One region of the Nonomuraea sp. NPDC049419 genome, then DNA from elsewhere that is predicted to be linked to it. Evidence: riboswitches for the same ligand, from Rfam matches in the RefSeq annotation. Region 1 holds a riboswitch; the other holds the start of a gene.
What was found. A riboswitch is a leader RNA that binds a small molecule or an ion and turns the genes downstream of it on or off. The one in region 1 is predicted to bind thiamine pyrophosphate.

Region 2: another riboswitch for thiamine pyrophosphate. It lies ahead of thiD (bifunctional hydroxymethylpyrimidine kinase/phosphomethylpyrimidine kinase); the one in region 1 lies ahead of AB0K12_RS25900 (cytosine permease).

What each region holds. Positions count from the first base shown of each region.
Region 1 covers NZ_JBFAQB010000009.1:84,901-90,745, reverse strand. The annotation lists gene AB0K12_RS25910 (PAS domain S-box protein) at 1-1,231, opposite strand, end outside; gene AB0K12_RS25905 (methylated-DNA--[protein]-cysteine S-methyltransferase) at 1,327-1,896, shown strand; gene AB0K12_RS25900 (cytosine permease) at 1,865-3,202, opposite strand; TPP riboswitch at 3,192-3,307, opposite strand; gene AB0K12_RS25895 (rhodanese-like domain-containing protein) at 3,361-3,684, opposite strand; gene AB0K12_RS25890 (DNA-formamidopyrimidine glycosylase family protein) at 3,741-4,619, opposite strand; gene AB0K12_RS25885 (LCP family protein) at 4,696-5,845, opposite strand, start outside.
Region 2 covers NZ_JBFAQB010000001.1:18,870-24,714, forward strand. The annotation lists gene AB0K12_RS00120 (hypothetical protein) at 1-99, shown strand, start outside; gene AB0K12_RS00125 (carbon starvation CstA family protein) at 103-2,217, shown strand; gene AB0K12_RS00130 (TenA family protein) at 2,224-2,898, opposite strand; gene thiD (bifunctional hydroxymethylpyrimidine kinase/phosphomethylpyrimidine kinase) at 2,927-3,736, opposite strand; TPP riboswitch at 3,724-3,819, opposite strand; gene AB0K12_RS00140 (ATP-dependent DNA ligase) at 3,877-4,821, shown strand; gene AB0K12_RS00145 (M20/M25/M40 family metallo-hydrolase) at 4,935-5,845, shown strand, end outside.

The DNA.
Region 1 (5,845 bases):
AGCCCCGCACGATGGTGATCGGCGTACGCAGCTCGTGGCTGGTCGTGGCGAGGAACAGGTCCTTGGCCTCCTCCAGTTCCTTGGCCGCGGTGACGTCGCGGAAGTCGACGACCACCTCGCCGGTCTCCTCGATCTGCGCGCTCACCACGTCGAGCCAGCGCCCGTTGTCGAGCTGGAAGGTGCCCTTCTCGCCCGCCTTGGGCAGCGGGAACGGCGGCGGGCCGCCGATCACGGAGTCAGCGGGCAGCGCGGTCAGCTCCTCGGCGGCCGGGTTCCAGCGCACCACGAGGCCGTCCTGGTCAAGCACGGCGATGCCGTCGGCGCTGGCGTCGAACACGGCCCGCTCGTGCGCCCGCTGCCGCACCGCCTCCTGGTAGGCGACCGCGTTGCCGACCGCGATGCCGGCGTGCCCGGCCAGCAGCTCCAGCAGCTCCAGCTCCAGGTGTCCCGGGTTGCGGCGGGCGAACAGGGCATAGAGAGCGCCGTACGGCCGCCCGCCCACCGCGGCGAGCCCCAGCGCGATCGTGTGCAGGCCCTTGAGCTTGGCCCACACCAGGTCGTCGAGCCCGTGGGACTCCAGCATCACGGTCTTGCCGGTGCGTAAGAGCTTGTCCACCAGGCTCGTCCGCAGGTCGGTGGTGGTGTCCCTGATCGCCTCCGGCAGCTCGTACGTGCTGACCAGCCGCAGCCGCTCGCCCTCGATGAGCACGAACCCGCCCGCGTCCGCCCCGGTCAGCTCGGTCAGGCTGGCCGAGATCCGGTCGAGCACGGCCGACAGCTCAAGGTCGGAGTTGATGTCCCCCACGACGTCGGTGAGGCGGGCGACCAGCCGGGCGCGGCGCGCCATGCGGTGCTCGGCCATCTCGTCGGCCCTGGCCGGGTGGTAGGCGCACACGTAACCGGCCACGGCGCTGCCGAGGTGCAGTGCGCTGATGTCCACCCGCAGGTCGAGCACCCGGCCGTCGGCGTGGAGGCGCTTGGTGCGCAGCGACACGGGCTCCCCCGTACGTACGCGCTCCAGTACCGCGTTGTGCTCGGCGCCCAGCTCGTCAGGCACGATCGGCGCCCGGCGGCCGAGCAGCTCATCGGCGCTCCAGCCGAACATGCGCTCGGCGGCGGCGTTCCACACCAGCACGCTCTGGTCGCGGTCGAGCGCCACGATGGCGTTGGGCGAGCTGGCGAGCGCCGCACGAGCGATCTCATCGTCACTACCGGCCCATTCGTCCCCCACTACTCCATAGTGCACGTGGCGCGGTGGGTGCGTCGGGCGATCCGTCCGATACGCTGCGGTCACGGTGATTCCCGGCAGGTGGGAGGGTGAGGGGTATGTCGAGCAACGATCTCGATGCCCTGCTGCGGGTGACCTCCAGCACCTATCGGGGTGAGACACCACCCGACATCGCGTTCGGCACCTACGACGGCGCCGTGGGCAGGATGGTGCTGGCGGTGACCGGCAAAGGCATCGCGGCGTGCAGCTTCGAGGCGGAAAACGACGTGTTCGAGCTGATCACGCGGCACGTGGGGCGGTTCATCGGGCCCGACGCGCGGCGGCTCGACCCGGTGCGCAGAGAGCTCGACGCCTACTTCTCGGGGCGGCTGCGGACGTTCGCCACGCCGGTCGACCTGACGCTGGCGACGCCGTTCGCCCGTACGGTGCTGCAGAAGACCATGGCGGTCCCCTACGGCACCACCACGACGCTGGAGGAGATCGGCCAGAGCATCGGCAGGCCGCGCGCGCTGCGCGCGATCGGCAACGCGCTGGCCTCCAACCCCGTCTGCGTGATCGTGCCCTGCCACCGGGTGCTGCGCGAGGACGGCGGGCTCGGCGACTACGCCGGCGGCGCCGCCGCCAAGCAGCACCTGCTCAACGTCGAGCAGCGCGCGACCGCTGGATGAGCCCGATGAGCAGCGTGACCAGCGCCGCCACCAAGGCGCCGCCGAGCGCGCCGTTCATCCACGGCTGACGCACGAAGCCGAGCGCCTCGCGCACGCCCGTCCAGAGCGCGTCCCACTGCGGGAAGGTCGGCGTCGAGGTGGTCAGCCAGTACGCGGCGAAGCCCAGCGCCCAGGGCACCAGCATCGACCAGCGCGACGGGGCGTCCTCGGCGGTGTTCCAGCCCTCGCCGCGGCGCAGCACGAAGTAGTCGACCGCGAGCACCGCGAACATCGGCACGAACACGGCGCCGATCACGCCGAGGAACACGCCGTAGGAGTTGACGTCCGCGAACAGGGCGATCACGACCGTCACCACGCCGATGGCGGTCGAGAGGATCCGCCGGTCCACCCGCGGCATGAGGTTCTGCAGCGACATCGTGGTCGAGTAGACGTTGGCGAAGGACTGGTCGGTCTCGCGCAGCACCAGGATGCCGAAGAACAGCGCGCCCAGCGGCACCGCGACGAACGGGCCGAACACCGAGGTCTGGTCGGCCAGCACGCCGTCCGCGCCCGCCAGGGCCACCGCGTAGACGCCGAGCCCCAGGCAGGCCACCTGGGCCAGCGTGTAGCCGCCGACCACGCCGGTGAACGCGGCGCGGCCCGACCGCGAGTGGCGGGCGAAGTCGGCCGCCATCGGCACCCACGACACCGACAGCGCGATCACGTAGTCGACGGCGGCGGGGAAGGCCGTCCAGCTCCCGCCCTCGGGTGAGGGGGCGTCGCGCAGGAAGAACACCGTGAACCAGACCATCGCCACGATGACGCCGACGGTGACGTAGCGGCGCAGCAGCCGGATCGAGCCGAGCGGCCAGACGGTCAGCGCCGTCGTCAGCACGCCCGCGACGAGCACCCACACCTGGTACGGCACCGACGGGAAGATGGCGCCGGCCCCCTTGGCGATCACCCACAGCTCGAAGGCGCCCCAGCCGATCATCTGGATGATGTTCAGCACGGTCGGGACGTAGGAGATCCTGGCTCCGAACAGCCCGCGCAGCAGCACCATGGCCGGCTTGCCGGTGCGCGTGCCCGGGATGGCCGACAGGCCCACCATGGCGGTGCCGATCAGGCTGCCCACCACGGTGGCGACCAGCGCCGCCGCGAGGGTGAGCGGCGCATTGCCCAGCGGGTCGAGCAGCAGCAGCGCTCCGGAGAAGCCGAGGAGGCTGACCCCGAGGTTGGCCCAGAGCGCGCCCTGATCGAGCACGCCCAGGGTCTTGGGCGCCTCGCCTTCGAGGGTCAGCGGAACTTCTTCGACGCCGTGCGACATCGCACACTCCCTACGCCGGCATTACCCGGACAGGTTCAGGCGGTCGGCAGCGGATGCATAGCTGCCCTCTCAGCCCGGCGACCCCGAGCTCCCGCGACGATCTGTAGTTTGCGCCCTTATTTTGCCTTAGAGAGGGTCAAATCGCCATAGTGGGCGACTTACGCCACAAAAGGCTCCTGGCCCGTCTCGCTGACCATCGGCTTCCGCGCGGCCTCCCACGACTGCATGCCGCCGCCGACGTTGACCGCCTCGCGTCCGAGCTGGTTGAGCCACGCGGCGACCTGCAGCGACCGCCCGCCCACCCGGCACACGACGTAGACCGTGCGGTCGCCGGGGACCTCCTCCACCCGGCCCTGGATCTGCGTCATGGGGATGTGGACGGCCTGCGGCGCGTGGCCCGCCAGCCATTCGTCCTGCTCGCGGACGTCGAGCAGGTAAGCGTCTGCGGGCACGGCACTGGCCTCGATCTCAGGAACGGTCATGACTCCATCATGGCGTGCCCGGGGCCGTGCACCGGACACGCCCAAGAGAGCACGCCCTACTTGAGCAGGCGGGACAGGCGCCGGTCGGCCAGCGGCTTGCCGCCGGTCTGGCAGGTCGGGCAGTACTGCAGCGAGGAGTCGGCGAACGAGACCTCCCTGATCGTGTCGCCGCACACGTCGCACGGCTGCCCCGCACGGTTGTGCACCCGCAGCCCCGACTTCTTCTCCGCCTTGAGGTCCTTCGCCGCGAGCCCGTGCGCCCGCTCGACGGCGTCGCGCAGCGTGGTCACGATGGCCTCGTGCAGGTCGGCGACCTGCGCGTCGGTCAGCGTCGCGGCGATCTTGAAGGGCGACATCTTGGCCGCGTGCAGCACCTCGTCGGAGTAGGCGTTGCCGATGCCGGCGATCACCTTCTGGTCGCGCAGCAGGCCCTTGATCTGGGTGCGCTTGCCGCCGACGATGCGCTTGAGCGCCTCGACGGTGAACGACTCGGCGAGCGGGTCGGGGCCGAGGGCGGCGATGCCGGGCACCTCGTCCGGATTTTTCGTGACATAGACGGCGAGGCGCTTCTGCGTCCCCGCCTCCGTCAGCTCGAACCCGGGCGCCAGACCCTCGTCGTCGGGCGCCAGCCGCACGCGTACGGCCAGCGGCCCCTTCCCCGGCCGCACCGGCTTGGCCCCCGACAGGTCGTCGCGCCAGCGCAGCCACCCGGCGCGGGCCAGGTGGATGACCAGGTGCAGCCCGTCGCAGTCGAGGTCGAGGAACTTGCCGTGCCTGCTCACGCCGGTGACGGTCAGCCCGCCGAGGGAGGTGACGGGCGGGTCGAACGTCTTGAGCGCCTGGATGGCCACCACGTCGATCCCCGCGATCGCGCGGCCCACGGCCCGCTCGCGCAGGAAGCCGGTGAGCGACTCGACTTCGGGAAGTTCGGGCATGCCCCCAGAGTACGGCCCGCACGGAACTGTCCCCAGAACGGCCGCCGTCGTGGTCACCACCGTGACGTGAGGCCCGTCAGCCGGCGTCCACGACCTCCTTGGGCACCGGCTTGTCCTCCTTCAGCGCGTTGAACAGCGCGAGCGCCTTCGTCCTGTCCCACTTGACCGCGTCACCGCTGGCCACGCGCTCCGTGCCGCCGAACGGCACCACCGTCGTCACCGGGCTGTCGCCCATGGCGAGCCCCAGCGACAGCATGTTGAACGCCCCGGTGCCCGAGTCGACCTCGACCGCGTCGGTCGCGCTCGCGGCCAGCGGGATCGCGGTGAACGGGTTGAGCAGCACCCCGGGGCTCGCGGCCTTCTTCACGACCGCGCTGAGGAACTGCCGCTGCCGCTTGGTCCGCTCGAAGTCGGGCAGCGCGCCGCCCTTGCGGGTGCGTACGTAGCCGAGCGCCTGTGAGCCGGTCAGCACCTGGGTGCCCTTCTTCAGCTTGAGCCCGGCCTTGGGGTCGTTGACGGCGGCCCGTACGTTGATCTCGACCCCGCCGACGGCGTCCACGATGTCCACGAACCCGGCGAAGCCGATCTCCATGTAGTGGTCGATGTGCACGCCGGTGGCGTTCTCGACCGTGCGGACGAGCAGCTTGGGCCCGCCGAAGGCGTAGGCGGAGTTGAGCTTGTCGCGCCCCCTGCCCGGGATGGTGATCGCGGAGTCGCGCGGCAGGCTGACCAGCGTGGGCGCGTCGCTCCCCGCGGGGATGTGCAGCAGCATCATCGAGTCCGTACGCTGCCCCGCGGCCCGCCCGGTGGCGAGCTTTCTCCGCTGGGCGGCGGTCAGACCCTTGCGGCTGTCGGAGCCGACGAGCAGCCAGTTGGTGCCAGGCGTGTCGGCGGGCCGCCCCTCGTACTCGTCGAGCACCCCTTCGATGCCCGTCAGCCGCGAGTTGACCCAGAAGAACAACCCGACCCCGGCGACGAGCAGCAGCACCAGGAACCCGGCGATGATCGACAGGATCGCCTTGCCGGAGATCTTCTTGCGCGGCCCCTTGGGCGGCCGGGGCTCGGCGGGACCGCCGGACCGCGAGCGAAGCGGCCTGACCGGGCTCTCGCCGGCCCGCTCGCGCCCGTAGACCCTGGAGGACCCCCTGCGCGGCGGAGTCTCCGCAGGGCCCTCTGGGGCGGCTGTGGGAAGCTTCTGGGTGGGCGCCCCCGCCCCAGGCACGGGG
Region 2 (5,845 bases), on a different contig from region 1:
CCGGACGCCGGGCTGCGCTGCTGCCTGGGCCGTCCCGCACAAAACCCGGCTCACGACCCTGCTCATGATCCTGTCCGTCGCCAGACACATGGGAGGTAACCGGTGAAGCTGCGTTCCATCATCATCTGGACGGCGGTGGCCCTCGTCGGGGCCGTCGGTTGGGCGGTGCTCGCCCTGTCCAGAGGCGAGAACGTCAACGCGGTCTGGCTGCTGTGCGCCGCGCTCGGCTCGTACGCGATCGCCTACCGCTTCTACGCCCGCTTCATCGTCCGCAAGGTGCTGCGGGCCGACGACCGCAGGGCCACCCCCGCCGAGCGGCTCGACAACGGCATCGACTACCACCCGACCGACCGGCGCATCCTGTTCGGCCACCACTTCGCCGCCATCGCGGGGGCGGGGCCGCTGGTCGGTCCCGTGCTGGCCGCGCAGATGGGTTACCTGCCCGGCACGATCTGGATCATCGCGGGGGTGATCTTCGCCGGGGCCGTGCAGGACATGGTGGTGCTGTTCTTCTCCATGCGGCGCAACGGCAGGAGCCTCGGGCAGATGGCCCGCGAGGAGATCGGCCCGGTGGGCGGCGCGGCGGCGCTGATCGCGGTCTTCGCCATCATGATCATCCTGCTCGCGGTGCTGGCGCTGGTCGTGGTGAACGCGCTCGCCCAGTCGCCCTGGGGGGTCTTCTCGATCGCGATGACCATCCCGATCGCCCTGTTCATGGGCTTCTACCTGCGGGTGATGAGGCCGGGCCGGGTCGTCGAGACGACGGTCATCGGGGTCGTGCTGCTGATCCTCGCCATCATGGCGGGCGGCTGGGTGCAGGAGTCGAGCTGGGCGCCGTTCTTCACGCTCAGCCCGTCGGCGCTGGCGCTGTGGCTCATCGCGTACGGGTTCGTCGCCGCCGTGCTGCCCGTCTGGATGCTGCTCGCGCCGCGCGACTACCTGTCGACTTTCATGAAGATCGGCACGATCGTGCTGATCGCGGTCGGCATCGCGGTCACCATGCCGCCGCTGCGGACGACGGCGTTCACCGACTTCGCCTTCAACGGCGAGGGGCCGGTCTTCGCCGGGTCGTTGTTCCCGTTCGTGTTCATCATCATCGCCTGCGGCGCGCTGTCCGGCTTCCACGCGCTGATCTCGTCCGGCACGACGCCGAAGATGATCCAGAAGGAGACGCAGGTCAGGATGATCGGCTACGGCTCCATGCTCATGGAGTCGTTCGTGGCGGTCATGGCGATCACCGCGGCCTGCGTGCTGAGCCCCGGCCTCTACTTCGCGATGAACTCACCGGCCGGCGTCGTCGGCGCGACCGTGCAGAGCGCCGCAGAAGCCGTCACCAACATGGGCTTCGTCATCACCCCCGAGCAGTTGCAGGCCGCGGCGGCGGCCGTGCAGGAGGAGACGCTGATCGCGCGGACGGGCGGCGCGCCCACCCTGGCCGTGGGCATCTCGCAGATCTTCTCCGGCTTCCTCGGCGGCGCGGGACTCCAGGCGTTCTGGTACCACTTCGCGATCATGTTCGAGGCGCTGTTCATCCTCACCACCGTGGACGCGGGCACGCGGGTGGGCCGCTTCATGCTCCAGGACACGATCGGCAACCTGTGGAAGCCGATCTCCCGGGTGAGCTGGTGGCCCGGGCTCGTCGCGACCAGCGCCGTCGTGGTGGCGGCCTGGGGCTACTTCCTCTACCAGGGCGTCAACGACCCGCTCGGCGGCATCAACCAGCTCTTCCCGCTGTTCGGCATCGCGAACCAGCTGCTCGCCGCCGTCGCGCTCACCGTGGCCACCACGCTGCTCATCAAGAGCGGGCGGCTCAAGTGGGCGTGGGTGACGGGCGTCCCGCTGGCCTGGGACGTCGCCGTCACCCTCACCGCGAGCTGGCAGAAGGTGTTCTCCTCCGACCCGACACTCGGCTTCTTCGCCCAGCGCGACCGCTACCAGGCCGCGCTTGACCAGGGCGAGCTGCTCGCGCCCGCCAGGACGGAGGACGCGATGCGGCAGATCGTCATCAACTCGACCGTGGACGGCGTGCTGGCCGCGCTCTTCGCGGTGCTGATCATCGTGGTCATCCTCGACGCGGCGCGCATCTGGCTCAAGGCGATCCGGCTGCGCGAGCCGCTGCCCGACACGGAGGCGCCGTTCCAGGAGTCCACGATCGTGGCGCCGTCGGGGCTCATCGCCACCCGCGAGGAGAAGGAGCTGATGACGAAGTCGCCCTGAGCGGCGTCAGGGGGCCAGCCAGCTCGCCGTCGGCCAGCCCTCGCGCCGCCACGCGCTGTCCCAGAACATCCACTCGTACGCCGCCGCCCGCCCGTACGCCTGCGCCATCGCCTCGCGGGTGTCAGGGAGGGAGGCGACGGCGAGCCGGTCGGTGATGGCCTTGGCCCGCTCGACGGACGCGGCGAACTCGGGATCGGAGTAGGTGGAGATCCACTTCGCGTACGGATGCGCCGGGTCGTCGCCGGCCTTGGCGAGCAGTGCGGTGCCGACGTCCTGGTAGATCCAGAAGCACGGCAGCACCGCCGCCGCGATCACCGGGTAGGGCGCCGACAGGGCCGTGGCCTGCAGGAACGACGAGTACGCCAGGCACGTCGGCGAGGTCACGATGCCCTTGACGGCCGCGCCCAGCTCCTCGATGTAGCCGGAGTGCAGCTCGCGCTCGGCGACCAGCGCGGTGTGCGCGCTCATGGCCCAGAACGCCGCCTCGTCGGAGTCGTCGGCGCGGACGGAGGCCGCCGCCAGCGCCTTCGAGAACGCCTCCAGGTAGCGGGCGTCCTGCACCATGTAGAAGGCGAACGTCTCACGGTCGAGCGAGCCGTCGCCGAGTGCCGTCACGAAGGGGTGCTCGTGGATGGCGCGCATCAGCTCGGACGTGCGCTGCCAGATGTCATCGCAGAACATCGCGTCTCTTTCGCGAGAGGGGGGCCGGTTACCAGGCGTTGTGGAAGTGGTGGACGGGGCCGTGGCCGTGGCCGACCCCCAGCGAGTCGGCGGCGCGCAGCGCCTGCGTCAGGTAGTCCTTCGCGGCGCGCACCGCACCGGGCCAGTTGTCGTGGCGGGGCCGCAGCGCCGCGATCGCCGAGGACAGCGTGCAGCCCGTGCCATGGGTGTTGTGCGTCGGCACCCGCGGCGCGGCCAGCTCGATCGTGCCCTCGGGCGTGGCCAGCACGTCGACGCAGGTGTCGCCGTCGAGGTGGCCGCCCTTGAGCAGCACCTGCCGGGCGCCGAGCGCGCGCAGCCTGGCCGCCTGCGCGTGCATCTCGGGCAGCCCGCTCGCCTGCGGCTCGCCGAGCAGGTCGGCCGCCTCGGGCAGGTTGGGGGTGATGAGGTCGGCGCGCGGCAGCAGCGTGCGGCGCAGCTCGCTCACCGCGTCGGCGGGCAGCAGCCGGTCGCCGCTCTTGGCGACCATGACGGGGTCGAGCACGACGTAAGGCGGCCGGTACGTGTCGAGCGCCGCCGCCACCGCCTTGATCAGGTCGGCGTCGCCCAGCATGCCGATCTTCACGGCGTCGGCGGGCACGTCGGTGAGCAGGGTGTCGAGCTGCTGGGCCACGAACGCGGCGGGCACCTCGTGGATGCCGGTCACGCCCGTCGTGGTCTGCGCCACCAGCGCGGTGACGACCGTCATGCCGTACGCGCCGAGCGCGGAGAAGGTCTTGAGGTCGCCCTGGATGCCGGCCCCGCCACTCGGATCGGTGCCCGCGATGGTCAGGACTTTGGGAACGGCGTTCGCTGACATGACGTCCCTTCGCTAGTGCGAACTAGATCAGGTTCGACGGGTGTGATCTCAGCCCGGCTTTCCGGGCACCCCGCGTCAACGGCTCACTCTAACAGGCCGGGTTGTTGACCACACGTTCGAGTGTGGGCATCGTAGGGCGGGTGGCCGCTGACGAGACGCGCGACGGGGTCTCCCTGACCAATCTCGACCAGCCCCTCTTCGACGGCGCCGACGCCACGAAGCGGGACCTGGTCGACTACCTCGACGCGGTCGCGGGCCGGATGGTGCCCGTGCTGCGCGACCGGCCGCTCTCGGTCATCCGGGTCCGCCCCGGGCAGGAGCCGTTCATGCAGAAGAACCTGCCCAGATACGCTCCCGACTGGGTGCGGTCGGTGACCGTGTGGGCTGACTCCTCGCGGCGGCAGGTCACGTACGCGCTGTGCGACGACCGCAGGACGCTGCTCTGGTTCGCCAACCAGCGGGCCGTCGAATACCACCCGGCGCTCTACGCCGGTGAGCACCCCACGCACATGGTGCTCGACCTCGACCCGCCCGAGCACGACTCCTTCGCGCCGGCCGTCCGGGGCGCGCACCTCGTCAGGCAGGCGCTGGCCGACTGCGGGCTGGCCGGGGCCGTCAAGACCAGCGGGGCCAAGGGGGTGCACGTCTTCGTGCCCGTCGTGCCCGGCACCGCGATGGACGACCTGGCCGCCGCCACCCGGGCGCTGGCCGCCCGCGCCGAGCGGCTGGACCCGGCGCTGGCCACCACCGCGTTCATCAGGGAGGACCGCGAGGGCAAGGTGTTCCTCGACTCCACGCGGGCGGGTGGCGCGACGGTGGCGGCCGCCTACAGCCCGCGGATCCGGCCCGGCGTGCCCGTCTCGTTCCCCGTGGCGTGGGACGAGCTCGACGGCGTCCGGCCTGGCGAGTTCACCATCCGCACCGCTGTCGAGCGGCTGGGTGAGTCCGATCCGTGGGCCGAGCACATGCCGGAGCCGCAGGCGCTGCCCGCCGACCTCGTCGAGGAGGGGCACACGATCCCGGTGGCGCGCGTGCAGGCGATGCACGAGGGCAAGCGCCGCGCCCGCGCCCGCCGCGCCGAATAGCCGCCTGCGGCGCCGGGCTGCCTGCCCACGGCTGGCGGCGGATAAGTCCGGGGGAGGACTTCCACACCTTCCAGCCCTCGCCGCCCGGTGACGTCACCGCGCAGGTGCAGGGCGTGGACCTGACCCTGCCGCCGACCCCCGCGCCCACCTCGACCAGCGGTTGCGAGGAGGCGGACTTCGCCGGGTTCGTGGCCGGAAACATCGCGCTCATCCAGCGCGGCACCTGCCCGTTCGCCCAGAAGGTACGCAACGCGGGCTTCGCGGGCGCGTCCGCGGTCATCGTCTTCAACGAGGGCCAGCCGGGACGTACCGACTCGACCCCGCTCGACCTCGGTGAGTGGCGGGCCGGCATCCCCATGCTCTACACCGACTTCGCGGTCGGCGCCGAGCTGGCCGCGAACCCCGGCACCACGGCCAGGGTCAAGGTGGACGCCACGCTCGTGCTCGGCAAGAACGACAACGTGATCGCCGAGTCCCGCTTCGGCGACCCGCGCAACGTCGTCATGGTCGGCGCGCACCTCGACAGCGTGCCGGAGGGCCCCGGCATCAACGACAACGGCTCAGGCACCGCCGCCGTCCTCGAGGTGGCAGAGGAGATGGCGCTCTACCCGGTCAAGCACAAGGTGCGCTTCGCGTTCTGGGCCGCTGAGGAGATCGGGCTGCTCGGGTCCGACCAGTACGTCGAGTCGCTGCCGGAGGCGCAGCGGGACCGGATCAGGGTGTACCTGAACTTCGACATGGTGGCCTCGCCGAACCACGCGTACAAGCTGTACGACGGCGACGACTCCGACGGCGTCGGCTCGCCCGCGGGCCCGGCCGGATCGGCGTTGATCGAGCGGCAGCTCGCCGACTTCTTCAAGAGCCGCACGCTGCCCACCGTCGGCACCGACTTCGACGGACGCTCCGACTACGGGCCGTTCATCGCGGTCGGCATCCCGGCCGGCGGCATCTTCACCGGCGCGGAGGGCGTCAAGACGCCGGAGGAGGCGGCGAAGTTCGGCGGCACGGCGGGCGCGCCGTACGA